2 regions of the Streptomyces sp. NPDC000410 genome follow, and region 2 is predicted to be linked to the other one. Evidence: riboswitches for the same ligand, from Rfam matches in the RefSeq annotation. Region 2 holds a riboswitch; the other holds the start of a gene.

Region 1 (15,379 bases), on a different contig from region 2:
CCGCGGACCGGAACGGCGCATGGCCGATGTGCCGTTCCGGGACGGCCGCGCGGCGGCTCAGCGGCCGGCCCCGGTCCGCGAACCCGCCGCCCGCCCTACGGGTTGAGCCGCCACCGCGATCCCGCCGACGGCCGCGAGGCCGAACCGGGAATACACGTTGCCGTGGGTCCCGCTCTCCTCACCATGAGCACTCTTGGACTGATCGGCAGCGGACACATCGGCAGTACCCTCGCACGCCTCGGCGTGGCCGCCGGGCTGGATGTCGTCCTCAGCAACTCACGCGGACCCGAGACCCTCGCGGACCTGGTGGCGGAACTAGGGCCTGTCCTTCGGATCTTGCCGGGCTCGCGTGCCCTGGCACGCACATCTGCTGCGTTGTCGTCGGTCACCGACGCTCCGCGTCGATTCCCTCCTCCGCCTTGCAGCTGCACGCACCAGACCCTCCCCCTACGCCCTGCGGGCGTGGGGGGACCCCCACTCGCTGATCCGGCCTGATCCAAAAGACAGGCCCTGCCCCCGCGCGCGGGCCGCGACACCAGCCGAGGCGGCGGCCGCCGGCGACTGGGTCGTGGTCACCGTCCCGTTGAGGAACTACCGCCAGGTGCCGGTGGCGCCGCTGGCGGGGAAGGTCGTTCTCGACACGAACAACTACTACCCCGAGCGGGACGGACAGATCGCCGAGCTGGACGCGGAGGAGACCACCACGAGCGAACTGCTCCAGCGGCATCTGCCGGACGCCAGGGTCGTCAAGGCGTTCAACAACATCTACTTCGCGCACCTGGCCGTGCTGGCCCGGCCCTCGGGCGCCGCCGACCGCTCGGTGCTGCCGATCGCCGGCGACGATTTGGACGCGAAGGCGGCCGCCACCCGGCTGCTCGACCTCCTCGGATACGACGCGCTGGACGCCGGACTCCTCGCCGACAGCTGGCGCTTCCAGCGCGACACCCCGGCCTACGTCGTCCCGTACGCGAAGAACCCGCAGGGCCGCGGCTTCGCCCTGGACGACCCGGGCGCGAGCGCGGACACCGGGACGCTGCGCACGGCCCTGGCGGCGGCCCGGCGCGGCTGAGGACGCCGCCCGGCGCGTACCCGGGCGTGCGTCCGTACGGGCGTGACGGCGCCGAGCCTGACGCCGGCGGCGGATCGCCGCTCGTATCGTGTGGGCGTGATCGTTCGCGGGGGCCGAGGCGGCGGCGGGGGAGGGCGGCTCGGCTATAGGGCGGCGGCCGTCGTGTTCGCCATCGGCATGGTCGGGACGACGCTGCCCACCCCGCTGTACGGGCTCTACCAGCAACAGATCGGCTTCTCGGAGCTGATGGTGACGGTCGTCTTCGCCGTGTACGCGATCGCGGTCATCACCGCCCTTCTGGTGGCGGGGAACTACTCGGACGCGGTCGGCCGCAGGCCCGTCCTGCTGGTGGCGATGGCCTTCTCCGCCGGGAGCGCGTGCTGCTTCCTCCTGGAGAGCGGCCTGCCCCTGCTCTTCGCGGGACGGCTGCTGTCGGGTTTCGCCGCGGGGCTGCTCAGCGGCACGGCGACGGCGGCCGTCATCGAGATCGCGGGGCCCGCCAGGAGGGCGCGTGCCGGGTTCGCGGCCACCGCCGCGAACATGGGCGGCCTGGGCTGCGGGCCCCTGCTGTCCGGGGTGCTCGCGCAGTACGCGCCCCGGCCGCTGACGCTGACGTTCTGGGTCTATCTGGCTCTGGTGGCGGCGGCCTGTGCGTTGATCTGGCTGCTGCCCGAAACCGTCGGGGAACCGGAGCGATGGCCGCCGCTGCGGCCCCAGGGCGTCTCCGTGCCGCCCGAGGTGAAGGGCGTGTTCGTGCCCGCGTCGGTGGCGGCGTTCGCCGGATTCGCCCTGCTGGGCCTCTTCACCGCGGTGGCACCGAGCTTCGTCGCGAGGACCCTCGACGTCCACAATCTGGCCGTCACGGGCGCCGTCGTCTTCTCCGTCTTCCTCGCATCGACGATCGGACAGTCGCTGACCGGGAAGGTCGGCGCGCGCCGTGCGCTGCCCGTCGGCTGCGGCGTACTGGTCGTGGGCCTCATGCTGGTGGCCACGTCGCTGATCACCCACTCGCTGCCCCTGCTCGTCCTGGGAGCCCTGTGCGGCGGAACGGGACAGGGCCTCGCCTTCCGCGCCGCGCTCAGCCTGGTCAGCGACGCCGCCCCCGCGCGGCACCGGGGCGGGACGATCTCGGCGTTCTTCGTCGTCGCCTACCTGGGCATCTCCCTGCCGGTGGTCGGCGTCGGAGCCATGGCCATGGCGCTCGGACTGCGCGCGGCGGGGCTGGTCTTCGCCGGCTGTGTGATGGTGGTCGCCGCGTGCGCGGGTACGTACGCGGCACTTCGCCCGCCTCCCGGCCGGTGAGGAGCCGTACGGGCGTGCTCCTCACCGGCCACGTCCGGCTCAGGAAGCGGACAGTTCCGCCCTGACCGCGCGCGCCGCGGCGACGAGGTTGTCGAGCGAGGCGCGGGTCTCGGGCCAGCCGCGGGTCTTCAGCCCGCAGTCGGGGTTGACCCACAGACGCTCCGCGGGGATGGCCTCAAGTCCCTTGCGGAGCAGGGCCGCCGCCTCGGAGACGTCCGGGACGCGTGGGGAATGGATGTCGTACACGCCGGGGCCCGCCTCGCGCGAATAGCCGTGTCCGGCGAGTTCACGGGCGACCTGCATGTGGGAGCGGGCGGCCTCCAGGCTGATGACGTCCGCGTCGAGGTCGTCGATGGCCTGCACGATGTCGCCGAACTCCGCGTAGCACATGTGGGTGTGGATCTGGGTGTCCGGGCGCACGCCGCTGGTGGCCAGGCGGAAGGACTCGGTGGCCCAGGCCAGGTAGTCCGCGCGGTCGGCGGCGCGCAGCGGCAGCGTCTCGCGCAGGGCCGGCTCGTCCACCTGGATCACCGAACTGCCCGCCGTCTCCAGGTCGTTCACCTCGTCGCGCAGGGCGAGGGCGACCTGGCGGGCGGTGTCGCCGAGCGGCTGGTCGTCGCGGACGAAGGACCAGGCGAGCATGGTGACGGGGCCGGTGAGCATGCCCTTGACCGGGCTGTCGGTCAGCGACTGGGCGTACGCCGCCCAGCGCACCGTCATCGGCTCGGGGCGGGAGATGTCTCCGGCCAGGACCGGCGGGCGGACGTAGCGCGTGCCGTACGACTGCACCCAGCCGTGCTGGGTGGCGAGATAGCCCGTCAGCTGTTCGGCGAAGTACTGCACCATGTCGTTGCGCTCCGGCTCGCCGTGCACCAGGACGTCGATGCCGGTCTTCTCCTGGAAGGCGATCACGTCCCGGATCTCGGCCTTGATCCGGTCCTCGTAGCCGGCGGTGTCGAGGCGGCCGGCGCGCAGGTCCGCGCGGGTGGTGCGCAGTTCGGTGGTCTGCGGGAAGGAGCCGATGGTGGTGGTGGGCAGCAGCGGGAGGCCGAGGCGGGTGCGCTGGGCGGCCGCGCGCGCGGAGTAGGGCTGGGAGCGGCGGCCGTCGGCGTCCGTCACGGCAGCCACCCGTTCCCGTACCGCCGGGTCGTGGGTGATCGCGGAGCCCGCCCGGGAGGCGAGGTCGGCGCGGTTGGCGGCGAGTTCGGCGGCGATGGTGTCGGTGCCCTGGGCCAGGCCCTTGGCGAGGGTGACGATCTCGGCGGTCTTCTGCCGGGCGAAGGCGAGCCAGCGCCGCACCTGCGGGTCGATGTCGCGCTCGGCGGCGGCGTCGAGGGGGACGTGCAGCAGGGAGCAGGAGGCGGAGACATCGACGCGGTCGGCGATGCCGAGCAGGGTGCCGAGGGTGGCCAGCGACTTCTCGAAGTCGTTGATCCAGATGTTGCGGCCGCCCACGACTCCGGCGACCAGGCGCTTGCCGGGCAGCCCGCCGACGGCGGCCAGGGCGTCGAGGTTGGCGGAGGCGGCATCGGTGAAGTCGAGCGCCAGGCCGTCGACCGGGGCCTTGGCGAGGACCGGCAGCGCGTCGCCGAGCCGGTCGAAGTACGAGGCGACCAGCAGCTTGGGCCGGTGGGTGAGGGCGCCGAGGTCGCGGTAGGCGCGCCCGGCGGCGTTCAGCTCGGCGGGCGTGCGGTCCTGGACGAGCGCGGGCTCGTCCAGCTGCACCCACTCGGCCCCGGCGTCCCGCAGAGCGGCGAGCACTTCCGCGTACACCGGCAGCAGCCGGTCCAGCAGGGTCAGCGGCTCGAATCCGGCAGCGACACCCGGAGCGGGCTTGGCCAGCAGCAGATAGGTGACCGGGCCGACGAGTACCGGACGGGGCGAGAGCCCGAGAGCCAGCGCTTCGCCCAGCTCTCCGACCTGCTTGGCGCAGTCCGCCGTGAACACGGTGTCAGGACCCAGCTCGGGGACCAGGTAGTGGTAGTTGGTGTCGAACCACTTCGTCATCTCCAGCGGCGCCACGTCCTCGGTGCCGCGGGCCATGGCGAAGTACCCGTCCAGCGCGTCCGCCGCGAAGGCGGCGCGGTGGCGGGCGGGGACGGCGCCGACCATCACGCTGGTGTCGAGGACGTGGTCGTAGTACGAGAAGTCACCGGTCGGGACCTCGTGGACACCGGCGTCGGCCAACTGCTGCCAGTTCGAACGGCGCAGGTCCCGGGCCGTCCGCTCCAGGGCATCGGCGGTGACGCGACCCTTCCAGTAGCCCTCGACGGCCTTCTTCAATTCACGGTTCTGTCCCTGGCGGGGGTAGCCGTACACGGTGGCCCGTGATGCCGCGGATGCGGGCTTCGCTGTCACGGAACTCTCCTTCGCGAGTTACTCCTGTGGGCACCCGGGGACGGGTGAGGGCGCGAAGGGGCCGCAGACCGGACGGAACGCCGCCGTGCGTCGATGACACACGTGTCCGTCAGATATGTAGGCCGACCCGCCCTCGAGGTCACCGGGATCACCGGGTGCGCATGGGCGCACACGGGCAACGGGCAGGTCTTCGGACTCGCGGGCTCGTCCGGCCGGATTCCCGGCGGACACCTACTGGCTGTCGCTTCCCGGGCCCGTACAAGGACCCAGTGCTCATGACGGCGGTCGTTCCCGCTCACCGCTGCGGGGCAGTCCCGGATTCCCACCGGGTTCCCTCTTACGACGCGCGTACCTGGCGGGCACGGCGAACCAGCTGCACCGGCCAGCCTAGAGCCCCTGAGGGGACGCGGACACCACTGTTCATCATCCGGACGGTGATGCGAGACACGCGGGCGGCGCGACCGCGGAAACGCGGGAGGGCGTGGAACAGTCTCTCCCACTGTTCCACGCCCTCCCGCAGCAGCGGGTCCCTCAACCCCTCTGCGTCACCGGAGCCCCTCAGCTCCGGTCGTCCTTGGCCCCGTTCACGACCGCACGTCCGAGCGGTGGACGAGGTGGCGGGCGTAGGCGTCGGTGGTGAAGAACTCGGGCAGCGTCCTGGCGAGGGCGGTACGTTCGAAGATGTCGCGCACCTCGTCCACCCTGGCCCACGGATACTGCGCACCGAGCGCGGCGGTTTCCTCGTCGAGCATCGCGAGCACGGTCTCCCGGTCGACGGCGCCGTGGCGTATCCACTGCCAGACCTGGCAGCGGGCCATCTCGGCCGCCGCGGCGTCCTCCATCTGACCGCCCAGCGGGACGGCGCCCTGGCCGCGCAGCCAGGCGTCGAAGTAGCGCAGGGCGAGGGCGATGCCGGCGCGTACGCCGTCGAGGGTGGGCGGGCCCGCCGTGCGGCGGACGGCGAGCAGGTCCTCGGCGGTGACGTGGACGTCCTCGCGGGTGCGGTCGAGCTGGTGGGGCCGGCCGCCGAGGACGCCATCGAAGATCTCGCGGCACAGCGGGACGAGGGCCGCATCGGCGACCCAGGTGCCGTCGAAGCCGTCCTCCGCCTCGCGTTCCTTGTCGAGCCGGACCCGGATGAGTGCCGCTTCGTGTGCCGCCGCGTGCGGGCCGGGCAGGTGGGCGGCCATGCCGCCGATGGCGTGCGCGCCGCGCTTGTGGCAGGTGCGTACGAGCAGTTCGGTGTAGGCCCGCAGGAACGGGGCGGTCATGGTGACCCGGTCCCGGTCGGGAAGGGTGAAGTCCGGCCGGTGGGCGAAGTTCTTGATCAGACTGAACAGGTAGTCCCAGCGGCCGGCGTTGAGCCCGGCGCTGTGTTCGCGCAGCTCGTAGAGGATCTCCTCCATCTCCAGAGCCGCGGTGACGGTCTCGATGAGGGCGGTCGCCCGGATCGTGCCGCGCGGAATGCCGAGGAGGTCCTGGGCGAGGACGAACACGTCGTTCCACAGGCGGGCTTCCTGGTGGTGCTCCATCTTGGGGAGGTAGAAGTACGGGCCGCGGCCGGCGTCGATCTGCCGCCGGGCGCAGTGGAAGAAGTAGAGCCCGAAGTCGACGAGGGACGCGGACAGCGGGCGGCCGTCTATCACCAGGTGCTTCTCGGTGAGGTGCCAGCCGCGGGGGCGGACCATGAGGGTGGCGATTGTGTCGCCGGGCCGGTGCTTCTCGCCGTCGGGCGCGGTGACGTCGATGCGCCGCTCGACGGCGTCCAGCAGGGTCAGCTGGCCGCCCACGATGTTCTCCCAGGTGGGGGAGGTGGCGTCCTCGAAGTCGGCCATCCACACCTGGGCACCGGAGTTGAGGGCGCGAGCCGCCGTGTCGCGGTCCGGGGGGCCGGTGATCTCGACCCGGCGGTCGGTCAGCCCGGGGCCGGGCGGTGCGACGCGCCAGTCGGAGTCGTTGCGGATGTTGGTGGTGGCGCGGGAGAAGTCGAGCGGGAAGCCGGATGCGAGTCGGCCGGCGAGGCGGCGGCGTTCGGTGAACAACTCGAACCGGCGGCCCGCGAAGGCGGCGTCGAGGCGGGCGAGGAAGTCCAGCGCCTCGGGGGTGAGGATCTCGTCGAAGCGGTCGCCGGGTGCGCCGAGGACCTGGACACGAGCGGTCAGCTCGGTGGTGGACATGAGGGGCTCCTCAGCGTGAGCGGTGAGGGTGAGGGCCGGACGGACGGCTGTCCGGCCCTCACCTGGCTACGGATGCTCTTGACGTGCGGGGGCCGGGCCTCGCGAACGAGGCCGGGGGAGCGAGGCCGGGGAGCGAGCGGTCCCGGGTACGACGCGCGGGAGCCGTCGCGGGTGTTCCTAGTGGAACTGCTCTTCCTCGGTGGAGCCGCTCAGCGCCGTGGTCGAGGAGGCGGGATTGACGGCGGTGGAGACGAGGTCGAAGTAGCCGGTGCCGACCTCGCGCTGGTGCTTGACCGCGGTGAAGCCGTGCGCCTGCGCGGCGAACTCGCGTTCCTGGAGTTCGACGTAGGCGGTCATGCCGTGCTCGGCGTAGCCGCGGGCCAGGTCGAACATGCCGTGGTTGAGGGAGTGGAATCCGGCCAGCGTGATGAACTGGAAGCGGTACCCCATGGCGCCGAGCTCGCGCTGGAACTTGGCGATCCGGTCGTCGTCCAGGGCCGCCTTCCAGTTGAAGGAGGGCGAGCAGTTGTACGCCAGCATCTGATCCGGGTACCGGGCGTGGATCGCCTCGGCGAACTCCCGGGCCTGCGCCAGGTCCGGGGTGCCCGTCTCCACCCAGATGAGGTCGGCGTACGGGGCGTAGGCGAGGCCGCGGGCGATGACGGGGGCCATGCCGTTCTGCACCCGGTAGAAGCCCTCCGCCGTGCGCTCGCCCGTGACGAACCGCGCGTCGCGCTCGTCGACGTCGCTGGTGAGCAGGTTCGCGGCGAGGGCGTCCGTACGGGCGACGATGACGGTCGGGACGTCGGCGATGTCGGCGGCGAGGCGGGCCGCGTTGAGGGTGCGGATGTGCTGGGCGGTGGGGACGAGGACCTTGCCGCCGAGGTGGCCGCACTTCTTCTCGGAGGCCAGCTGGTCCTCGTAGTGGATGCCCGCCGCGCCGGCGGCGATCATCGCCTTGGTCAGTTCGAAGGCGTTGAGCGGGCCGCCGAATCCGGCCTCCGCGTCGGCGACGATCGGCGCCAGCCAGTCGGTGGTGTCGCCCGCGCCCTCGGCGGTGGCGATCTGATCGGCGCGCAGCAGCGCGTTGTTGATGCGCCGCACCACCTGCGGAACCGAGTTGGCCGGGTAGAGGCTCTGGTCGGGGTACGTGTGCCCGGCCTGGTTCGCGTCGGCGGCGACCTGCCAGCCCGACAGATAGATGGCCTGCAGCCCGGCCTTCACCATCTGCACGGCCTGACCACCGGTCAGCGCGCCGAGAGCGTGGACGTATTCGCGCTCGTGGAGCTGCCGCCACAGGCGCTCGGCGCCGCGCCGGGCCAGGGTGTGCTCCTCCCGGACGCTGCCGGACAGCCGCACCACGTCCTCGGCGCTGTACGTGCGCTCGATCCCGGCCCAGCGCGGGTCCGCCGCCCACCGCTGTGCCAGCTGCTCGGCCGTCTCCGTCGCCGTCCCTGCCTGCGCCATGACCGTCTCCCGGTTTCGCTCGAAGTGCCTGTGTGCCTGTGTGGCTGTGTGTCTGTGGAGCTGTGTGCCTGTGTTCGTCAACAGTGCGAAGGCGTGACACCTGGTGTCGTGCCTCGTGGGGCGGCCCGCCCGCCCGTGCCCGGGTGGAGCGAGCAATGGTGACGGGCTGGCCGGGGCCGGAATTGCCGGGATCTCCGACGTCAGGGTGTGAATCGTGCCAGGATATCCGCTCCGGCCGCCGGGTCCGGCGGGCCGCATGACGACTCTGCCAGTGGCACTGAGTGCCAACAACCATGGACGTCTGCCAACTTCTGCGCATCTTCTTCGCCAGGTTTGCCAACTTTGCCAAGGGCGGATTCGGTGCGTGCGTGCGTAGGCTTGCACGAGCCTCGGGCACTGCGCCCCCGTACGGGGAAGCGCACCAGCGCCTGCGCCGATGGAAGGGAGTGCGGTGAGCAAGACCTATGCCGGAGCGCGGCTGCGGCGGCTACGGGAGGAACGACGGCTCAGCCAGGTCGAACTGGCCCGGATGCTGGCGATCTCGCCGAGCTATCTGAACCAGATGGAACACGACTCGCGCCCGCTGACCGTTCCTGTGCTGCTGAGGCTGACCGAGGCGTTCGGGGTGGATCCGGGATTCTTCTCCGAACGGGATACCAGCAGACTCCTCGCGGACCTGCGGGAAGCCCTCGCGACCGAGGTCGCCGAGGCCCGGGTCTCCCCGTCCGATCTCGCGGAACTGGCGTCGCGCATGCCCGCCGTCGCCGAGGTCCTGCTGGGCCTCGGCCGGCGCAACCAGGCCCTCGCCGAGCGGCTGGCCCCGGCGGCCGACGGCCGTGGCCCCGCCGACAGCGCTCTGCCGCGCTCGCCGCACGAGGAGATCCGGGAGTTCTTCTACCGTCGGCAGAACTACCTCGACGACACCGACCTCGCCGCGGAGAGCCTCGCACGGACGATCGGCATCCGCCCCGGCGAGGTGTTGCGCGCACTGTCCGCACGTCTCGCCGAAGGGCACGGCGTGCGCCTGGCCGCCGACTCCGACCGGCTGCACCACTACGATCCCGCAGGCCGCGTCCTGCACCTGTCCAACCGGCTCCGCCCCGGTCAGCAGGCCTTCCGGATGGCAACTCAGCTCGCCCTGCTGGAGTACGACGGCGAGCTCTCCCGCCTCGCCTCCGAGGACTACGACAAGGGATCCACCACGTGGTCACTGGCGAGGATCGGGATCGCCAACTACTACGCCGCCGCTCTGGTCCTCCCCTACCGCGCCTTCCACGCAGCCGCCGAGGAATGCCGCTACGACATCGAGCGGCTCACCGACCGGTTCGGCCTCGGCTACGAGACCGTCTGCCACCGCCTCAGCACCCTCCAACGCCCCCGACTGCGCGGAGTGCCCTTCTCCTTCGTGCGCGTCGACCGCGCCGGCAACATGTCCAAGCGGCAGTCCGCGACCGGCTTCCACTTCTCCCGGGTCGGCGGCACGTGCCCGTTGTGGAACGTCTACGAGGCCTTCGCCGCCCCGGGCCGCATCCATGTGCAGATCGCCTCGATGCCGGACGGGCAGCGCTACCTGTGGACCGCCCGTGCCGTGACCCGTCACCGGGGCGGGTGGGGGGAGCCCGGCAAGACCTTCGCCATCGGGCTGGGGTGCGAGATCCGGCATGCCGCACGCCTCGTCTACTCCGACGGCCTGGACCTGGACAACGTCTCGGCCGCCACACCGATCGGCATGGGGTGCCGCATCTGCGAACGCCTCGACTGCCCCCAGCGGGCCGTGCCACCCCTCGGCCGGACGCTGGCGGCCGACGAGAACAGCACCACCTTCGTGCCCTACCCCGTGTCCGACGGACCGAACTGAGGCTCCCCCAGGGGGTGTCAGTGCTGTCGGCCGCCCCGGTCGGCGAGCCGGCGGAGCAGGCGCTGCCGGTGGCCGGGGTCGGTGGCCAGGTCGATGGCGGTCCAGGCCATGGCGAGGCCGCCGTCGAGGACGGCGCGGTCGGCGGCCGCCGTGGTGCCGTAGCGGGTGAAATCCGGGTGGTGCATGATCGCGTCGCCGCAGTCGTAGCCGATCATGGGGTGGATGGTGGGGACGACGTGGGAGACGTTGCCCATGTCGGTCGAGCCGCCGCGCAGGTTCGGGTCGGACTGCGGGACCGTGCGGCCCAGCGCTTCGGCGGCGGCCAGGTAGCTGCGGCCGATGGCGATGTCCTGGCGCAGGTCGGCGTAGTCGTGGCCGACGGTCTCCAGGGCGAGTCGAGGTCGCGACAGGCGCGCTGGACGTCTTCGTCGAGTTGCTCGCGCCCGATCACGAAGCCCTGCTGTCGCTGGTCGACGACGTCGTCGGGCGGCTGGAGGGGGTACGGGACATCCACTCCTCGCTCATGCTGCGGCTGCTGCTCACGGCCAGCGACTGGGCGCCGTACGACGACGAGCCCACCGATGTGCGCCGCAGCGCGATGGAGGGCAGGCCGCTGCCGGAACCGATCTCCGTCGACGACCTCGACCGGCGCCTGGTCGAGCTGCTGCGCCACGACGCCCGGATGTCCACCACGCGCCTGGCCCGGGAGCTGAGCGTGGGCGAGACCACCGCGCGGCGGCGGCTGGCCCGGCTGATGGGCTCGCACATCCTGCATCTGCGGCTGCACGCCGACCCGGCCTTCCTCGGCTACCCGGTCGAGGCACGGTTCCAGCTCGGCGTGCCGCACAGCCGGCTCGACGCGGCGACCCGGCTCCTGGCGGGCGAACCCGCCGTACGGCAGCTGCTCGTCACCTCGGGCACGACCAGCCTGCTCGGCTACTCCAGCCATCGCGACCTGCGGGACCTCCACGCGTTCACCGCCCGGGTCTTCGCCCGGCTGGACAGCGTGAGCTCGGCCGAGACGGCGCTGCTGATGCGGACGTACAAGCGGGCCGGGTTCGCTCGGGAGAGCTGACGGGCCATCGCCACCGGCGGGGCGGTGCCACACTGGGGCGATGGGCTCCTCCCTGTCTTCCCCTGATCGTGACGCGCTCCGTGACCGGGTCGCCGTGGTGGCCGGTGCCACCCGTGGTGCCGGGCGTGGCATCGCGGCCGCGTTGGGTGAGGCCGGTGCGACGGTCGTCTGCACCGGACGCAGCAGCCGCGCCGGTACGGGCTCGATCCGGTCGGACTACGACCGTTCCGAGACCGTCGAGGAGACTGCCGAGCTGGTCACGAGCCTCGGCGGGACCGGGATCGCCGTCCAGGTCGACCATCTGGAGTCCGCACAGGTACGGAGTCTCGCCGCACGACTGCGTGCGGAGTTCGGCCGTGTCGACGTCCTGGTGAACGCCATCTGGGGCGCGGAGGTGCTCAAGGGACCCCCGCACACCTGGGACACACCGATCTGGCGACACGACCTGGAGGTCGGTCTGCGCATCCTGCGGCTGGCGGTCGACACCCACCTGATCACCTCGCACCACCTGCTGCCGCTGCTGGTCGAGCGGCCCGGCGGGCTGTTGGCCGAGATCACCGACGGCACCGCCGCCTACAACGCGGACCACTACCGGATCTCGGTGTACTACGACCTCGCGAAGGTGGCCGTGAACCGCCTGGCCTTCTCCCAGGGCCACGAACTCGAACCGCACGGCGCGACCGCCGTCGCCGTCACGCCGGGCTGGCTGCGTTCGGAGATGATGCTCGACAACTTCGGCGTGACCGAAGCCAACTGGCGCGACGCTCTCGACGGCTCGGTCGACGGGTACCCCTCGGCGCCAGGGGGATTCGAGGTGTCCGAGTCACCCCGGTACATCGGCCGTGGCATCGCCGCACTGGCCGCGGACCCCGGCCGGGCACGGTGGAACCAGCAGTCCGTGACCTCGGCCGAGCTGGCCCGCGCGTACGGCTTCACCGACATCGACGGCCGCGCGCCCGACAGTTGGGCGGGCCATCGCTGATGGCCCGGTGCCTGGTCACACGGCGTCGGGTCGCGCGGCACCGGTCCGCGTCGCGGTGACCGCCACCGTCGCGTAACGCATCGTGAAGCTGCCCCCCAGCGCGTCGACGGCGGCCCCGACGCTCTCCAGCACCTGCGCCGTCCTGTCCGGCGGGAGCCGGGTGACGGCGCCATGGGTGGACATCTGGTCCAGCCAGGCTTCCCGGGTGCAGTGCCACTCCCAGTCGAACCGCCACTGCTCCGGGTCGCTGAAGCCGCCCCCCTCCCGTATCCCGTCGGCGGCCTTGGTGAACAGCGCCTGGTAGCCGTCGAGCGGTTGCTTCGTCATCCCCTGGAGATCGAACGGCGCGTCGGGCAGCACCCGCCGGTAGACCTCGGCGACGGCCTCCGCCACGTCGGGCGGAAGCCGGAACACGTTCCAGAACGCCGCCAGCCGGCCGCCGGGCCTGAGTACCCGCGCGGCCTTGGCCGCTCCCGCGACCGGGTCGATCCAGTGCCAGGCCTGGCCGGCGACGACCGCGTCGAATTCCCGCCCGTGCGGGTCCCAGGATTCGAACGTCGCTACGTCGACCTCGACCCCGAGCCGGCGCGCCGGCTCGGCCATCCGGGCGTCGGGCTCCACCCCGAGCACCCCGCAGCCTGCCGCCAGGAACTGCCGGGCGACGATTCCGGTACCGCAGCCGACGTCGAGGACGTCCTTGATGTCGCGGCAGGGGCTGCCGGTGGCGATCCGGTCGATCAGCGCGTCGGGATAGCGGGGCCTGGCACGGTCGTAGCGTTCGGCGTCCGAGCCGAAGGACTCCGCCAACTGCCGCTGTTCATGGGGCTGGTGCTCGGGAAGCGGTGCTCGCTCCGGAGGTAAAGTGGGCATGTGCCCACTATGAGTGGGCGATCGCCCACTCGTCAATCGGAACGGGCCGGGCGAGGGCGGAAGGAGATGAACGGTGCCGACAGGGGTGGCCATCCGAGACGTGCGTGAGCAGCTGTTCGACGCGGCCGAACGCGTCCTGCTCCGCGACGGGCCGAGCGCGCTGACCAGCCGGGCGGTCACCACCGAGGCGGGCTGCGCCAAGGGCGTCCTGCACCGGCACTTCGCCGACTTCGACGCGTTTCTCGCCGAGCTCGTGCTGGACCGCATCGGCCGGATCACCCATCAGGCCGCCGCCCTGCGCGACTCGGCCGGGACCGGCACGGTCGCCGACAACCTCACCGTCGCCCTGACGGACCTGTTCGGGTCGGTCGCCGTGGCGATCGTCGGCCTCGTCACCTCCCGGGACGACCTGCGCGCCCGGCTCCGCCGCACCACGCCGACCGGCATCCCGGTACTGACGGAGGCCACGGCCGTGATCGCCGCCTACCTCACCGCCGAGCGCGAACTGGGCCGCGTCGCGGCGGACGCCGACGTCGACATCCTCGCTCCCACGCTGATCGGGACCGGTCACGTGCTCTTCGCCGACCGCAAGGGCGCCCCGCCGGAGGCCGGCGCCGTCCGCAGGGTCGTGACCACGGTCATCGCCGGGGTCGTGCGCGAACCACGGCAGTGAACACCGGCCCCGTCCGACGATCCCGCGCCGAACCGTGAACCACTTCCGCCTCACCGGGCAACAACTAGTCACAGGGGCAGCCATGCCCCGAGGCAGGTGAACGTCCTTCAGCAGGGGGAAAGTTGCACAGAGGCAGACAAGTCCATCGCCGACAGCTGGCAGCCACGGTCGCCTGCGCGGCCGTGGTTCTCTCCACGGCGCCAGCCGTTTCCGCCCAGGCCGTCGCCGAGCCTGAGCTCATATCCGCTCCGGCGAAGAGCGCGCAGCGGGCCGGGGCCGCTCAGCGGACCATCACCCTCATCACCGGGGACCGGGTCGGCGTCGACGCCAAGGGGCAGGTGGTCGACATCGAGCGCGCCAAGGGCCGCGAGCGCGTACCCATCCAGGCCCGGACCGTCGACGGGCACACGCACGTGGTCCCGGCCGACGCGCAGCGGCTGATCTCCGACGGAAAGCTCGACCCCCGGCTGTTCGACGTGACCGAACTGTCCCGGGCCGAGAACGTGAAGGCGCAGCGCGGCGCGCTCAAGGTGATCGTCGGCTACGCGGGCGCCGCCGCGCCGCAGGCCAAGGCGGAGGTGAAGGCCGCGGGGGGCAGCAAGGTCCTGCGCTCCCTCAAGTCCCTGAACGCCGACGCCGTACTGACACCCCGCCAGGACGCGGGCGAGCTGTGGGCGGCCCTCACCGACCGCAAGGGCACCGATGCCACCGTCGCCTCCGGAATCGGTCGCGTCTGGCTGGACAGCGTGCGCAAGGCGACCCTCGACACGAGCGTCGCGCAGATCGGCACGCCCACGGCGTGGTCCGCCGGGTACGACGGCAAGGGCGTCAAGATCGCGGTACTCGACACCGGCGTCGACGCGACCCACCCGGACCTCAAGGGCCAAGTGATCGCGGAGCAGAACTTCAGCCCCGCCGCGGACGCCAAGGACCGCAACGGCCACGGGACGCACGTCGCCTCGATCGCGGCGGGCACGGGTGCCGCGTCGGGCGGCACGCACAAGGGAGTGGCCCCCGGGGCCGAGCTGCTGAGCGGCAAGGTCCTGGACGACGAGGGCTACGGAACCGACTCGAGCATTCTCGCGGGCATCGAGTGGGCGGCCGCACAGGGCGCGGACGTCGTCAACCTCAGCCTGGGCGGGTTCGACAGCGAGGAGGTGGACCCGCTGGAGGCGGCGGTCAACCGGCTGTCCGCCGACAAGGGCATCCTCTTCGCGGTCGCCGCCGGGAACACCGGTGACTCCGTCGGCTCGCCGGGCAGCGCGGACGCCGCGCTGACCGTCGGAGCGGTCGACGACGGCGACGCGCTCGCGGACTTCTCCAGCCGGAGGCGTGCGGAGGACGGCGCCATCAAGCCCGACGTCACGGCGCCCGGCGTGGACATCACCGCTGCCGCCGCCCCGGGCAGCCTCATCGAGCGCGAGGTCGGACAGAAGCCGGACGGGTACCTGACGATCTCGGGTACGTCGATGGCGGCCCCGCACGTCGCCGGTGCCGCCGCGCTCCTCAAGCAGCGCCACCCCGACTGGAAGTCGGCCGAACTCAAGG
Region 2 (15,379 bases):
ACCAGCTGCTCGCCGAGCCGTTCCGCGGCCCGGACGAGGTGACCGAGACCGAAGGTGAGCGATTCCAGGGATACGACGGTCATGCGGCCGGCTCCTTCCAGGGCGCCGGGGCCGCGGCGCGGTTCCACGCCATCGTCGACCACGGCATGGACATCGCTTCGGGGGTGTCGACCTCGACCGGTTTGAGCGCGGCCGGGTCCAGGGCGTCCCGGTGGCGGGAGTGGACGCTCTCGACGTAGCGGTGGCCGGTGTCGGCGCCGATCACCACATGGAGCCGGTCGGGGTGCCGGCGTGCCTCGTGGATCGCGGCCAGATGGGCGGCACCGCTGGACAGACCGGCGAAGACGGCGTGGTCGCGCAGCAGGGCGACGGTGCCGGACATGGCGTGGGTGAAGTCCATCCAGTGGACGGCGTCGTAGAGCGCGTGGCGGACGTTGTCGAAGACGATCGAGGAGCCGATGCCGGCGATGATGGCGGCGGGGTCGTGGTGGTCCTGGCTGCCGAAGGTCACGCTGCCGAACGGCTGGACACCGACGAGCCGGACCGAAGGGTCCCGGCGGCGCAGGTGCTCGACCAGCCCGCCCGTCGACGCCCCCGATCCGACGCCGCCGACCACGGACAGCGGCCTGTCGTCCCTGACCGCGGCGGAGACCAGGTCGGCGACCTCCCGGTAGCCGAGGTAGTGCACGTTGTCGTGGTACTGGCGCATCCAGTGCACGTCGGGCCGTGCGGCGAGCAGTTCCCGCACTCGCCGCACGCGTAACTCCTGGTCCAGCTTGAGGCTCGGCGACGGAGTCACCTGTTCCACCGTGGCGCCGAGGACTTCCAGTTGGGCCAGTGTCGTCGCGTCCACGGTGGTGGACGCGACGATGTGGCACCGCATGCCGTAGCGGTGACAGGCCAGTGCGAGGGCGTAGGCGTAGATGCCGCTGGAGCTGTCCACGAGCGTCTGGCCCGGCCTGATCACGCCGCGGTCGCGCAGGTCGCGGACGGCGGCGAGCGCCGAGTAGACCTTCATGGACTCGAACCGGATCAGGACCGTGTTCTCCGTGAGCCGGACGAGGTCGGGGACCTTGAGCGCGTCGGTGATGTGAGGGTGGATCACCCATAGCCTCCTCGGGCGAACGAGCACTGGTGGCCCAGCGAGTGGAAGAAGGCGGACAGCTCGTTCTTGACGGCGGGAGCAGGCCGGCGACAGAAGAGGTATCCGACGAGAGAGCCGGTATGGGCGACGAAGACCCCGTCCGCCCCGAAGGCCTCGCGCTCGGCGAGGACGGCGTCGAAGGTGCTCTTGGGCAGAGCCTCCTGGGACAGTACGGCGCTTGTGGTCGCCGCCCGGGCGACCGCCGGCGGATCCCCGGCGGCGAACCCTTTGAGCAGGTCGGTCAGGCACCTGTCGTACTCCGCCGCACGGCGCCGGTAGTGCCCCAGCAGCAGGGGGGTGACGGCGGCGGTGTCCACGGTGCCCGGCTCCGTGATGAAGGCGGTGTGGAAGCCGATATCGGTGCCCAGTCGCCGGACGACCCGGTGCCGGCCACTCAGGTAGAGCGCGAACTCGTCCAGGAAGACGCTGTCGGCCCGCTCGATCGCCGACAGGATCCCCATGACGACGTCGGGGTCGTACGGCAGGGAGAAGACGCGGAACAGACAGCGCAGCGTCGCCACGATGTCGGCGGTCGAACTGGCCATCCCCACGCCGACGCCCAGGTCGGAATGGGTGCTCCAGCGGCCCGGCGGCAATGTCAGCCCTAACCGGTCCAGGAACAGATCCACGGCCGCCGCCGTCTTCTCGCCGAACGGCGGTGCCTGCCGCGGCCCCGTCTCCCGGGTGAAGTACACCCAGGAGTGGCGGTCGACGGGGAACGACACGATCGCGAATTCCGGATCGCCGCCCGCCCGCAGCGGTCCTTGGTACAGCTCGCCCAACGTACCGTGGCAGACGCCGGCGACTGTCGCTCCGAAGCCCCGGACGCGATGCTCCCCGGTCACGAACACGCCCTCCCTCGCCGCCCCGGCCCCGAGCACGTGGGTCGACGGGGAGAAGGCGCCGCGTCGCGTGTGCGCGCGCCGGCCTGCACCGTCGACCCAACCCTCGAGGCCACCGTGAACAGCGCGTGCGTCCGTGACACACGCGCGCAGTGGCAGGTCTTCGGACTCGTGGGCGCGTCGACCGGTGGCTCCGGCGACTCCTACCGGCCGTCGCTTCCCGAACCCTCATGGGGGTCAGTGCTGTTGACGGCTTTCGTTCTCACTCACCGCTGCGGGACAGTCCCGGATTCCCACCGGGTTCCCTCTTACGACGCGTCGTGTACGGACGCGAACCGACTGCGCTGCCAGCGTAGTGGCGCACCCAGGCAGCGTGACAGAGGGGCCTCGGGCATTGTCTTGATTTCCGCTGCTCCGGGCGCGGCCGACCGCACCTCGTCGTGGCGGCGGCGGGCGGGTACGCCGAGGTCGCGGGGGCGCGGGGCCCGCGCGACGAGCGCCGGGCCGCTGCCCCGTCCGTCCCACGCGCTGGCTTATTGCCCATGGCTTGCAAATACTGAGCAGGCGCATCCACCTCGGTGGGCAGCCGGCCGGACGCCGGCGGCGCCGGTCCCCGTGTCGTACCAGCGCACGGCGTCGTGCTCGCCCGGCAACAGGTCCGCCCGTCCGGTCTCGGTGGCCGGCGCGGCGTGGCGATGACGCCGGCCGATGCGCCGGTCGTCGACGCGGGGGAACTCCACCCGGGAGTCGTCCAGCAGGGTGTGGGCCATGCTGCCCGCGGCCGTCCTGGGGTGGGCGGTGATGCCCGCGGGCAGGGACCCGCCGAAGTCCTCGCGGCCGTCCGTCCCGACATCAACGTCGTTCGGCACGCCGACCGCGTGCCGGCCCTCACCGAGTCGGCCTGCCCCTTCCGGATCGACCCCGGACTGGGGTCTCGCCCGTCACGTCCAGGTCGGCGACGTCGACCTGTTCGGTCACCGGTGCGAACGAACCCGGCAGGTGGGGGACGCGGGTGGGGTCGAAGCGGGGCGGCGTGTGCGTGCTCACGGGACCTCCCGGAGGCGCCCGGCGGGATCGCGGTGGGTTCGAGGGGGCGGCCGTCCCTCCGTGGGTGTGCGCGGACGGCACTTTCCCGTGAAACGCGGTACGGGTGCGGCTGCCAGGCGTCCCGGCGAGGCCGCCCGCCGTGCGGCCCACCCGCGCGGCCCGGGGGGTCGGAGGCAGGTGATGTGGATCACGTTCGCAGGGCCGATGACTCCGGTCCCCGGCACCGGTCATATACGCGACAACACCATGACGAGGAAGGTTCCCCATGGCCCACACGCTCGGCGCCGCCCACCACGCCACCCACGCCACGACTTCGCCGCGACCGGCGGCGCGCGGACTGCTGGCCGGCGGCCTCGTGGCAGGCCCGCTGTTCCTGGCCGTGGGCGTCACCCAGGGACTCACGCGCGACGGCTTCGACTTCACCCGCAACGCGATCAGCCAGCTCGCCCTCGGTGACCTGGGCTGGATCCAGACGGTGAACTTCGTGGTCACCGCGGCCCTGTTCGCCGCCGGCGCGATCGGGCTGCGCCGGGTGCTGCGCGGCGAACCCGGCGGGGTGTGGGGACCGCTCCTGGTCGGCGTGTTCGGCGCGTCGTTCCTGGCCGCCGCCGTCTTCCCCGCCGACGCCGGGGCCGGATTCCCCGTCGGGGCTCCCGACGCCACCTCGCTCAGCGCGCACGGCGCCGCCCACATGGCCGGCGGCATGGTCGGCTACCTCGCGCTGTGCGCCGCGTTCCTCGTCCTGGCCCGACCGCTCTCCTCCCGGGGGCACCGCGGCTGGGCCGTGGCCTCCCGTATCGCTCCCGTGGGTGTGCTCGCCGGGTTCGTCGGCTCCTCCGCCTCGGTCCTGGCCTTCACCGCCGGGGCGGGGCTCGGCCTGGCGTGGCTGACCGCGGTGACGGCCCGTCTGCTCACCGACACGGAGCACCACTAGCCGGCCGCTGATCCATCGAGCACCATCGACACCATCAAGATCATTTCGCTGATGAAACGGAGCATCCCATGACCGACGCCGTGAAGGGCCCCGCCAGCTACTTCCCCTCGATCGAGAAGAAGTACGGCCGGCCGATATCCGAGTGGCAGGACCTCATCCGCTCCTCTCCGCTGACCAAGCACATGGAGCTCGTCTCCTGGCTCAAGGCCGAGCACGGCCTGGGGCACGGGCACGCCAACGCCCTGGTCGCCCACACCCTCGCCGAGGGCGCCGGCCAGTAGGCGACGGGCGGCGCCGGTACGGGACCGGCCGCCGCCCCCCTCCGGGCAGCGCCGCCACGCCAGGGCTATGCCGCCCTGAGGACCTCCACTGTCCCCTGCCCGCCGTCGACGCGGATCCGGTCGCCCGTCCGGATCCGCGTCGTCGCGTTCCCGCAGCCCACGACCGCCGGGATGCCGAGTTCGCGGGCGACGATCGAGGCGTGCGAGAGGTTCGCGCCGGCATCGGTGACGATCGCCGAGATACGCGTGACCGCTCGGACCCGCGGATCGAACTCGCCCCGGACCACGTGGGACAGGCCGGAAGAAGCGACGGGTGCAGCTCGTACGCCGCCCGCCGCGCCGGTACGGCCGCCGGCGGTGCCCCGTCCCCGCCCAGCACCCGTCTCCTCGACCGTGCCGAGGCCCGCCAAGTGCCGGTCGAGCCACATCCCCTGGCACCGGCGCGGCCGGCGACCGTGATCGGGTTCGGCGCCGGGCCCCGGGGGTGCCCGGCCATGCGGTACGCCCCGAAGGTCCGGTATCCCCGGTGCTGGGTGGTTGGAGAAAAATGCTTGGACCGCGCGGGTGCCGTCGCGGGACACTGCGAATCCTGTCGTTCCGGTCCGATGAAGCAGGGTTGGGATGGGATCGTCTGAATCGCGCAAGGGTTCGCCGGGCAAGGGTCCGGTGCTCCTGGCACTTCGTTACTACGGACGGGAGCTGGCCCGGCTCCGGTGGCTGACCGTACCCGCGATGCTGCTCCCGGCACTGGGCAACATCGGCCTCAACTACATCGCGCCGCTGGTCGTGGCGAAGCTCGTCGGCCGGATCGCGGAGGGCACAGGTACCGACATCGGCTCCGCACTGCCCTACGTCCTCGGCTTCGCCGCGGTCCTGCTGCTCGCCGAGGCTCTGTGGCGCATCGGATACCACTGCCTGAACCGTCTCGACGCCCTCGGCATCGAGCACCTGTACGTGGTCGGCATGGACGAGCTCTTCGCCAAGGACGCCGCGTTCTTCCACGACAACTTCGCCGGGTCGCTGACCAAGCGGGTCCTGAGCTTCGCCCGGTGCTACGAGGACTTCGTCGACACACTGACGTTCCAGGTCGTGGGCAGCCTCGTACCGCTGGTGTTCGGATCGGTGGTGCTGTGGCAGTACGAACCGCTGCTCGTCCTCGCGCTCCTGGTGCCGATCACGCTGACGGCGCTGTGCGTGACGCCTCTGGTCCGCCGCCGCCAGGCACTCGTCGACCAGCGGGAGGAGGCGATCGCCCGGGTGTCGGGCCACGTCTCCGACAGCCTGATGAACATGGACACGGTCAGGGCCTTCGCCGCCGAGGAGCGCGAGGCCGCCGAGCACCGGTCGCGGGTCGCGGAGTCGAGGCGGCTCACGCTGCGTTCCTGGGACTACGGCAACCTGCGCATCGACACCGTCGTCGCGCCGATGTCCGTGCTGACCAACGCGCTGGGCCTGCTGCTCGCCGTCGCGCTCGCAGGCAACGGGTACGGCGTGGAGGCGGTCGTCGTCGCCTTCGCCTACTACACCAGCGCGACGCGGATCATGTTCGAGTTCAACCAGATCTACCGCCGCCTGGAGAGCTCGATGACGGAGGGCGCGCAGTTCACCGAACTGCTGCTGACCCCGCCGACCGTGTGCGACCCGGAGTCCCCCGAGCCGCTCCTGTCGAAGTCCGCCGACGTGAGCTTCGAACAGGTGACGTTCGCCCACGGGGGCGGCAAGCCGCTCTTCGAGGGCCTCGACCTGGACGTGCCCGGCGGCACGAAGATCGGCCTCGTCGGCCGGTCCGGCGGCGGCAAGACCACGCTCACCCGGCTGCTGCTGCGGATGACGGACATCGACTCCGGCCGGATCCTGATCGGGGGGCAGGACATCGGCAAACTGCGCCAGGCCGACCTGCGCAGTCTCATCGCCTACGTCCCGCAGGACCCGGCGATGTTCCACCGCACGCTGCGGGACAACATCGCGTTCGCCCGGCCGGACGCCACCGACGCCGAGATCCGCCGCGCGGCCGAGGCGGCGCATGTCACGGAGTTCGCCGACGCGCTCGCGGACGGCTTCGACACCATGGTGGGCGAGCGCGGGGTGAAACTGTCCGGCGGACAGCGCCAGCGGGTCGCCCTCGCCAGGGCGATCCTGCGCGACGCGCCGATCCTGCTGCTCGACGAGGCGACCAGCGCCCTGGACTCCGAGAGCGAGATCCTCGTCCAGGACGCGCTGTGGCGGCTCATGGAGGGGCGTACGGCGCTCGTGGTGGCGCACCGGCTCAGCACGGTCGCCACCATGGACCGGCTCGTGGTCCTCGACCGCGGCCGGATCGTCGAACAGGGCACGCACCAGGAGCTGCTCGCCACGGACGGCGCCTACGCGAAGCTGTGGCAGCACCAGTCGGGCGGCTTCCTCGACGACCTCGACGACACCACGCCCGCGCCGGCCGACCTGCACTGAACCCGGGCGGGGCGGCGGGGCGGACGGCTACTCCAGGTCGAGCAGTTGCTCGTAGAAACCGCCGAAGCCATGTCGCTCGTCGATGAGGTGGATCTCCAGGATCCAGTGGCAGCGCCACCCCGCCCGGTCGGTGCGGCGGATGGGGTGGTCGTTGTCCGGGGTGATGTAGGACTCGGCCTTGGCGCCGTCGATCGTCTCGTGCGGGAACTCGCCCACGAGGTGGCCCGCGTGCCATCCGCCGAGGGTCCAGCCCGCCTTGGCGGCGAGCGCCTGTACCTCGGCGTGGAGCTGCCGGCCCGTGATGACGGGATCGGCGCGGAACGCCTCCCGGCCGGCCGCGAAGATCACCGGCAGGTCGGCGCGCAGCCGGTGCTTGGCCGGGTCCTCGCCGAGGACGAAGGTGCGGCCGAAGTCCGCCTCGTACTCCTCGAAGATCGGGCCGAAATCGGCGAAGGCGATGTCGTCCTCGCCGATGATCCGGTCCGGAGGGTTCTCCCGGTACGGGAAAACGGTGTTCGGCCCGGAGCGGACGATCCGCTTGTGCCAGTGCTTGGTGGTGCCGAACATCTCGTTCGCGAGGTCCCGGATCCGGTCGCTGACCTCGCGCTCGCCGGCTCCGGGCGCCACGATTCCCCGTGACTCCACCTCCGCGAACAGGGCCACGGCCTTGCGCTGGGCCTCCACCAGGCCAAGGGCACGCAGCTGTTCGTCCATGCGGTCGGGTACTGCCATGGTGCTGTTCCTCTTCCTCTTGCTCGCCGTCACGGGGTCGCGCGCACGATGACGAGCGACCCCTCGTGCGTCGGTTGTGTGCGCAGCTGCCCGAAGCGCTCGTCCCAGGCCCCGGAGGCGAGGTCGTCGCGCAGCTGCCGGTCGAAGCGTTCGCGGACGCCGTCGTCGACGAAGCTCCACGCCGAGCAGGCCTGGCGGGCGGCGGGGTCGAGGAGCATCTCGGGGCGTCCGTAGTACGCCTCGTTGAAGCCGTCGGTACAGTCCAGGGGGATCGGTACGGCCTGGACGCTGCTGTCTCCGCCCAGCGCCGCGGCCATCTCCTCGACGGGCGGGTAGCGGCGGGCCTCGGTGTCGAGGACCTCGGGCGCGTACTCGTACAGCCAGAAGTCGCGTACGAGCCGCGGGTCGCAGGTCAGGATGACGACGGGGCCGCGGGTGACGCGCCGCATCTCGCACAGGCCCGCCGTCACGTCGCTCCACTGGTGGACGCTGAACAGAGTCATCGCGCCATCGAACTCGCCGTCGGCGAAGGGAAGTTCCTCGGCGACGGCGTTGACGGCCGGGGCGAGGCGGGCGGGGCGCTGCGCACGCATGGACTCGGACGGTTCGACGGCCGTCACGGACCGGGCTGCGCTCTCGTAGGATCCGGCGCCCGCGCCGATGTTGAGGACGGTACGGGCCCCGCCGAGGGCCTCGGCGATGGCCTGGGCGATGCGGGCGTCGGGCCGCCGGTAGGCGGAGTATCCACAGCCTATGGCGCCGTAGTCGACGTCTCCGGCGCTGCCGTCCTGGGTGCGTGTGGTCATGGGTCCTTACCTCGCCTCGTGAGCAGGAACAGGGGGATGGGTGCTGCCCTCGCGCGTCGCCGGTGGTGAAGGCCCGCGCGGGGGACGGGAGGTGCCGCCGCCCGCCGTCATCTCAGCTCCTCCGGACTCCTGCGCCCGAACACGCACCACACCCCTTGCATATTGCACCCAAGAGAGTGTCCCCGTAAATGATCTGGCAAATGCTCGGCTGATCGACCAAAAGGCTCACATCTGCGGTTTCGGATGATGGACCCTCGTGACGTCGATGCACGGTGATCCGATGCCACGTGCGCGACCTGTACCGGCCAGTCTGGTGCACCACACCCGGGTGGCACGCCGTGTTCCGGCCGTTTTCTCGGGTGACACCGCCGACGGCTCGGACACCCGGCTCCGTGACGGCCGACAACAGTGCGGCCGACGGGGGTTCCGTCGGCCGCACCGTCATGTGGGGCCCGCGCCGGTCAGGCGGTCACGGTCCGGCGTTCCTCCTCCGCCTCGGCCGGCGACAGCCGGCCGGTGCGGTGCAGCGCGTGGAGCGCGGCCGCGCACGCCAGGCCGAGTGCGCAGAGCGCCACCCAGGGCAGGGCCGGCACTCCGGCGTCGCGCGCGGCGTCCAGCGCCATGCCGGTGAGCAGATTGCCGAGCGTGATACCGATTCCGCAGACGGTGTTGTAGAGGCCGTAGTGCGTGGCCACGAGACGGTTGCCCGCGAGGCGGACGATGGTGTCCATCTCGAAGGGGTAGGCGATCATCGTGCCGAGCGCGAGCAGCAGCGCGGACAGGGCCGGGGGCAGCCCGGCCAGCAGCCACAGGCCCGGCCCGCCGTCCGGTACCGGCACGGCGGAGGCCAGCAGGAGCGGGAGGAACGCCGCCCCCATCGCCAGCAGCCCCCAGGTCAGCGCCCGGCCCGGTGCCATCCGGGCCTTGCACCAGGCGGTGACCCTGGTCTGGAAGGCGATCGTGCTCAGCCCGGAGACCGCGAAGAGGACCGCCACCGCGGCCGTGCCGAACTGCCCCTCCCCACCCAGTCGTCTGACCTCCAGTGGGAGGGACAGGTAGACCTGGAAGGACATGACGTACGAGCCGATCATGGCCACGGAGAACAGCAGGAACGGACGGTTGGCGAGGATCCCGCGCCACTGCCGCAGGACGCCCTCGCGCACCCCGGCCGCCGTGTCGGATCGGTCGGCGCGGCGGGCCGGCAGGGCCCGGATCTGGATGACGCTCAGGATCGCGAAGATCCCTGCCGCGACCAGGCAGGTGATGCTGAAATCGATGCCGGTCAGGACCATGCCGACCAGCGGGCCGAGCAGGATGCCCGCTTGGTAGAAGACGTTGAACAGGGCGAACGCCTCGACGCGCCGCTCGCCGGCGCCGGCCGCCAGGTAGGCGCGGGAGGCGGGGTTGAACAGGGCACCGGCCAGCCCCGTCGCGGCGGACGCGGCCAGCAGGGCGGGGACGGACTCCACCAGCCCGAGGGTCGCGAAGCCGGCGGTGCGCAGCACGAGCCCGGCGATGATCATGGGCTTGTAGCCGAGGCGGTCGGCCAGTGTCCCGCCTATGAGGAACATGCCCTGCTGGCTGAAGTTGCGGACGCCGAGGATCAGCCCGACCATCCAGCCCGCCAGGCCCAGCGGCCCGGCCAGATAGGTCGCCAGATAGGGCATCAGCATGTAGAAGCCGAGGTTGATGGTGAACTGGTTGACCATCAGCAGCTGGACGCTGCCGTCGTACGAGCGGACTTGGGCGAGCGTGTTCTTCACCGGGCCTGCCCCTGCCGGTCCGCCGCGCCCTTCACGCCGGTTTCGCCGTCGGCCTCGCTGTCGGACTCGTTCTCGCTCCCCGCTACGAGCGTGAGCGGGTCGACGACGGTCGTGCACCGGGTCCAGCGGGTGACCTCCTTCTCGTCCAGTCGGCCGATGAGGTCCGGTTCCGGCGCCGGCGGGGAGTCGAGCAGGCCGTGCGCGGCGCAGTAGCCGTCGTCGTAGACGGTGCCGAGGTACCGCTGGGGGCCGTCGGGGAAGATCGCCGCGATGCGCGCGTCCTTCGGGAGCGACCGGGCCAGCCAGCCGGCGACCAGCGCGACCGCGCCCACGCTCCACCCGCCGGTGGCGTAGTGGGAGCCCGCCAGCTGACGGCAGGTCCACACGGCTTCGGAGGGGGAGACCCAGTGCACCTCCGTGAAGTTGTCGTAGGCGACGTTGCGGGGGTAGATGCTCGACCCCAGTCCGCGCATCAGCCGCGGCCGGGCCGGCTGCCCGAAGATCGTCGAGCCGATGGTGTCCACTCCCACCAGCGTCAGGTCGGGGTAGAGCTGCCGCAGGACGCGCGAGATCCCCGCGGAGTGGCCGCCGGTGCCGACGCTGCACACCAGCACGTCGATGTGCCGGAGCTCGGTGGCCAGTTCGAGGGCGAGCGGGGTGTAGGCGGTGGTGTTGTCAGGGTTGTTGTACTGGTCCGGGCACCAGGAGTCGGGATGCCGGGTCATGAGCTGCTGCACGCGGTCGCGGCGCGCCTGCTGCCAGCCGCCGGAGGGATGGGGCTCGGAGACCACGTCGACCTGGGCGCCGTACGCGACGAGCAGCCGGGTCATGGACGGTTCGAGGCCCGGGTCGGTGACCAGGGTGACCGGGTGGCCGTGGACCATGCCCGCCAGCGCGAGACCGAGGCCCAGGGTTCCGCTCGTGGACTCGATGATCCTGGCGCCCGGCTTCAGGTCGCCGCGGGCGCGGGCCCGTTCGACCATGTGCAGACCGGGACGGTCCTTGATGCCGCCGGGGTTGAAGCCCTCCAGCTTGGCCCAGAAGCCCCGGCCCGCAGGCGCGAGCGGTTCGGAGATGCGCAGCAGCGGGGTGTTGCCCACCAGCTCCGACAGGGCCGAGCGGCCGGTGGACGATGTGTCGGTGGTCGAAGAATGCATGTCTGTGCCTTCGTTCGTTCGATGATGGCGTCGGTCGGTCGTTCGCGTGGCATGCCGTGACGGCCGGGAATCAGCAGGGCGGAGCCCCGGGCCGGAGGACGGCATGCGGCAGCCGCGTGCGGCTGCGCGGCGAACGGCCTAGATGAGCCACCGGCAAACGTCGGCCAGTGTGGAGCGACCGGTGCGGGCCATGGAGGGTCTGCCGGAGCAGAAGGCCGCCGAGGCCGTCTGCTCCACCGGCAGCGCACCGACCTGCAAGGAAGAAAGCGCGGCGGGCGCGTCGGCCGGGCGCTGGGGCTCGCCCGTCGACGCCGACGCCGACGCGGTCAGGCAGGGAGGCGTACAGGCCGAACCGTGGCCGTGCTGCGGGCGCTCCGGGTGTTCCTGTGTGTCGGAGGGCTCCGCGTGTCCGGCGTGCGTGGCCGGTGCGGACAGGGAGAGGTGCCGGTGTTCGTCGTTGGCGAGGTACGAGGAACAGTGCGCGGCGGCCAGGAGCAGCACGCTCAGCACACATGTGAGCAGAACCCCCGGCCAGGACGGGACCGGGACCGGAGTCCGGTGGGCCGAGCGCGGCAGGGGTGGGGTCAGGGGGAACACAGATCCTCCGAGCGGCAGCCACTTCCCCGTCCGCAGGGGGCGGGAAGCGACATGGGCGGGTGCGCGCGGGCAGCAAGAACTCACATTCGGCGCGCGCGGGGGGCGTCGGAAGCTCCGACGCCTACACCTGAAGGACGACCTGTGCTCTGCAGAACGCGGAGGAGGCGGCAGGGGATTGCCGCACGTGCTCGGCCGGCCGCTCAGGACCGGAACTCGGAGAAGTACGACGCTCGTGCGGGGCGTCGGCGAGGTCGGGCTTGCCCGCCGCGGACGACGGTGCGCCCGCAAGGCGCGCACCCTCCACCGCCGAGTGGCCCTCGCTCTCGGAACAGCCCGCGGCGGATGTCGCCACCTGGCCTTCCGCGCTCACCGAGGAGACGGGGACGGAGATGGAGACGGCCTGTACGGCCGCTGCTTCGCTGTCGTGTTCCGCTTCCGCCAGCGAGCAGCACACGCCGAGCAGGCCGAGCAGCAGCAGGGTCAGCCCGGCAGTGACGAGCCGACCCACCTGAGAAGGGGTCGACTCGCCGCCGGAACGCGACCAAGCTGTCATCACACCGTGATCATAGCCCGCGTCCACAGGGGCTTGGGCACCCTTCCGAAAGAGCGTGCGATCCAACGGTGCGCGTCTGCAACGGATTGAAGGGTTTTCGGTCAGGAGCCGACGTAGGCCGCCAGGTGTTCGCCGGTGAGGGTGGAGCGGGCGGCGACGAGGTCGGCGGGCGTGCCTTCGAAGACGACCGTGCCGCCGTCGTGGCCGGCGCCGGGGCCGAGGTCGATGATCCAGTCGGCGTGCGCCATGACCGCCTGGTGGTGCTCGATGACGATGACCGACTTGCCGGAGTCGACGAGCCGGTCGAGCAGGCCGAGCAGATGCGCGACATCGGCGAGGTGGAGGCCAGTCGTCGGCTCGTCGAGGACGTAGACGCCGCCCCTCTCGGCCATGTGGGTGGCCAGCTTGAGCCGCTGCCGCTCGCCGCCGGACAGGGTGGTGAGCGGCTGGCCGATGGTGAGGTAGCCGAGTCCGACGTCGGCGAGACGGTCGAGGATGCGGTGCGCGGCAGGCGTGTGCGCCTCGCCGGAGCCGAAGAACTCCTCGGCCTCCGTCACCGACATCGCGAGCACCTCGCTGATGTCGCGGCCGCCGAGGCGGTACTCCAGCACCGACGCGTCGAACCGCTTCCCCTCGCAGTCCTCGCAGGTGGTGGAGACGCCGGCCATCATCGCCAGGTCGGTGTAGATCACGCCGGCGCCGTTGCAGGTGGGGCAGGCGCCCTCGGAGTTGGCGCTGAACAGCGCCGGCTTGACGCCGTTGGCCTTCGCGAACGCCTTGCGGATCGGGTCGAGCAGTCCGGTGTACGTGGCCGGGTTGCTCCGCCGCGAGCCGCGGATCGGGCTCTGGTCGACCGAGACCACGCCCGCGTCGGCGGGGACCGACCCGTGCAGGAGGGAGCTCTTGCCGGAGCCTGCGACACCGGTGACGACGGTGAGCACCCCGAGTGGGACGTCGACGTCGACGTCGCGCAGGTTGTTCCTCGTCGCGCCGCGGATCTCCAGGGCGCCGGTGGGCTTGCGCACCGTCTCCTTGACGGCGGCCCGGTCGTCGAGGTGGCGGCCGGTGATCGTGTCACTGCTCCGCAGCCCCTCGACGGTGCCTTCGAAGCAGACGCTGCCACCCGCCGTACCGGCACCGGGGCCGAGGTCGACGACATGGTCGGCGATCGCGATGACCTCCGGCTTGTGCTCCACGACGAGCACCGTGTTGCCCTTGTTCCGCAGCCGCAGGAGCAGGTTGTTCATCCGCTGGATGTCGTGGGGGTGCAGACCGGAGGTGGGCTCGTCGAAGACGTAGGTGACGTCGGTGAGCGAGGAGCCGAGGTGGCGGATCATCTTGACCCGCTGCGCCTCGCCGCCCGAGAGCGTGCCCGCGGCCCGGTCGAGCGAGAGGTAGCCGAGGCCGATCTCCACGAACGAGTCGAGGGTGTGGCGCAGCGCGGTGAGCAGCGGCGCCACCGAGGGCTCGTCGAGGCCGCGGATCCACTCGGCCAGGTCCCTGATCTCCATGGCGCAGAGGTCGGCGATGCTCTTCCGCTCGATCTTCGACGAGCGGGCCCCCTCGCTGAGCCGGGTGCCGTCGCACTCGGGGCACGTGGTGAAGGTGACCGCCCGCTCCACGAAGGCCCGGATGTGCGGCTGCATCGCCTCCTTGTCCTTCGACAGGAACGACTTCTGGATCTTGGGGATCAGTCCCTCGTAGGTGAGGTTCACGCCCTCGACCTTCACCTTGGTCGGCTCCCGGTGGAGGAAGTCCTGCATCTCCTTCTTGGTGAACTCGCGGATCGGCTTGTCCGGGTCGATGAAGCCCGACTCCGCGTAGACCCGCACGGTCCAGAAGCTGTCCGACTTCCAGCCGGGGATGGTGAACGCGCCCTCGGCGATCGACTTGGAGTCGTCGTAGAGCTGGGTGAGGTCGATGTCGGAGACCGCGCCACGGCCCTCGCAGCGGTTGCACATGCCGCCGGTGCGCTCGTACGTCGCCTTCTGGGCCTTGGTCTTGGCGCCGCGCTCGACCGTGATCGCGCCGCTCGCCCTCACCGAGGCGGTGTTGAAGGAGTACGCGCTGGGCGGGCCGATGTGCGGCTTGCCGAGCCGGCTGAAGAGGATGCGCAGCATCGCGTTGGCGTCGGTCGCGGTGCCGACCGTGGAGCGGGGGTCGCCGCCCATCCGCTGCTGGTCGACGCTGATCGCGGTCGTCAGCCCGTCGAGCACGTCGACCTCGGGCCTCGCCATCGTCGGCATGAAGCCCTGGACGAAGGTGCTGTACGTCTCGTTGATCAGCCGCTGCGACTCCGCGGCGATCGTGTCGAACACCAGCGAACTCTTGCCCGAGCCGGAGACGCCGGTGAACACCGTCAGCCGGCGCTTCGGGATCTCGATGCTGACGTCCTTGAGGTTGTTCACACGGGCGCCGTGCACGCGGATCAGAGCGTGGCTGTCGGCGTCGTGCGGCGCGGACGACTGTGTATCCGTGCTGGTGGCCCTGCTCATCGTGTCTCCATCTGTCAGCGGGCCGCCTTCGCGGTCTCCGTGGCGTCGCCCGGTCCGATTCAACCAGCAGTCGAGGCGGACCGACGCGACGAAGCCCCGCCGGACCGTGCGGGCTCGTAGGGGGTGTTCAGACGAGGCGGCGCATCCAGTCGTACGGGTCCGCGGCCCGGCCGTACTGGATGTCGATCAGCCGGCGGCGCAGCCGCATGGCCACCGAGTCCTCGGCACCGGACCGCGGTGAGACCGCCTCCCCGCCGTCCCAGGCCAGTCGGCCGACCGGGGTGACGACGGCCCCCGTGCCGCAGGCGAACACCTCGGTGACGGCTCCGGAAGCGACGCCGTTCTGCCACTCCGTGATCTCCACGGGGCGCTCCTCGATGTCCAGCCCCAGGTCCTTGGCCAGGGTGAGGATCGAGGCACGGGTGACTCCCTCGAGAATCGTTCCGAGCTCCGGAGTGACCAGCCGGCCGTCGGCGGTGACGAAATACAGGTTCATCCCGCCGAGTTCCTCGATGTAGCTGCCCTCGGCGGCGTCGAGGAAGCAGACCTGTTCGCAGTCGTGCTCGGCGGCCTCCACCAT

The links. A riboswitch is a leader RNA that binds a small molecule or an ion and turns the genes downstream of it on or off. The one in region 2 is predicted to bind cobalamin.
Region 1: another riboswitch for cobalamin. It lies ahead of metE (5-methyltetrahydropteroyltriglutamate--homocysteine S-methyltransferase); the one in region 2 lies ahead of ABT342_RS20020 (GHMP family kinase ATP-binding protein).

The regions. Positions count from the first base shown of each region.
Region 1 is NZ_JBEPDM010000020.1:21,553-36,931, reverse strand. Features, by position in the region: gene ABT342_RS20845 (hypothetical protein) at 1-106, shown strand, start outside; partial or broken gene ABT342_RS20840 (NAD(P)-binding domain-containing protein) at 184-322, shown strand; gene ABT342_RS20835 (NADPH-dependent F420 reductase) at 569-1,069, shown strand; gene ABT342_RS20830 (MFS transporter) at 1,247-2,371, shown strand; gene metE (5-methyltetrahydropteroyltriglutamate--homocysteine S-methyltransferase) at 2,411-4,729, opposite strand; cobalamin riboswitch at 4,894-5,100, opposite strand; gene aceB (malate synthase A) at 5,314-6,906, opposite strand; gene aceA (isocitrate lyase) at 7,084-8,373, opposite strand; gene ABT342_RS20810 (short-chain fatty acyl-CoA regulator family protein) at 8,825-10,231, shown strand; gene ABT342_RS20805 (hypothetical protein) at 10,249-10,485, opposite strand; gene ABT342_RS20800 (Lrp/AsnC family transcriptional regulator) at 10,665-11,306, shown strand; gene ABT342_RS20795 (SDR family oxidoreductase) at 11,347-12,288, shown strand; gene ABT342_RS20790 (class I SAM-dependent methyltransferase) at 12,304-13,158, opposite strand; gene ABT342_RS20785 (TetR/AcrR family transcriptional regulator) at 13,232-13,831, shown strand; gene ABT342_RS20780 (S8 family peptidase) at 14,014-15,379, shown strand, end outside.
Region 2 is NZ_JBEPDM010000018.1:112,324-127,702, reverse strand. Features, by position in the region: gene ABT342_RS20030 (ATP-grasp domain-containing protein) at 1-83, opposite strand, end outside; gene ABT342_RS20025 (cysteine synthase family protein) at 80-1,105, opposite strand; gene ABT342_RS20020 (GHMP family kinase ATP-binding protein) at 1,102-1,989, opposite strand; cobalamin riboswitch at 2,125-2,341, opposite strand; gene ABT342_RS20015 (hypothetical protein) at 2,520-2,855, opposite strand; gene ABT342_RS20010 (DUF998 domain-containing protein) at 3,299-3,967, shown strand; gene ABT342_RS20005 (DUF4287 domain-containing protein) at 4,036-4,248, shown strand; gene ABT342_RS20000 (PEP-utilizing enzyme) at 4,314-4,676, opposite strand; gene ABT342_RS19995 (ABC transporter ATP-binding protein) at 4,870-6,696, shown strand; gene ABT342_RS19990 (M24 family metallopeptidase) at 6,724-7,428, opposite strand; gene ABT342_RS19985 (class I SAM-dependent methyltransferase) at 7,458-8,234, opposite strand; gene ABT342_RS19980 (MDR family MFS transporter) at 8,696-9,997, opposite strand; gene ABT342_RS19975 (PLP-dependent cysteine synthase family protein) at 9,994-11,154, opposite strand; gene ABT342_RS19970 (hypothetical protein) at 11,293-11,664, opposite strand; gene ABT342_RS19965 (hypothetical protein) at 11,873-12,304, opposite strand; gene ABT342_RS19960 (ATP-binding cassette domain-containing protein) at 12,406-14,799, opposite strand; gene ABT342_RS19955 (branched-chain amino acid aminotransferase) at 14,927-15,379, opposite strand, start outside.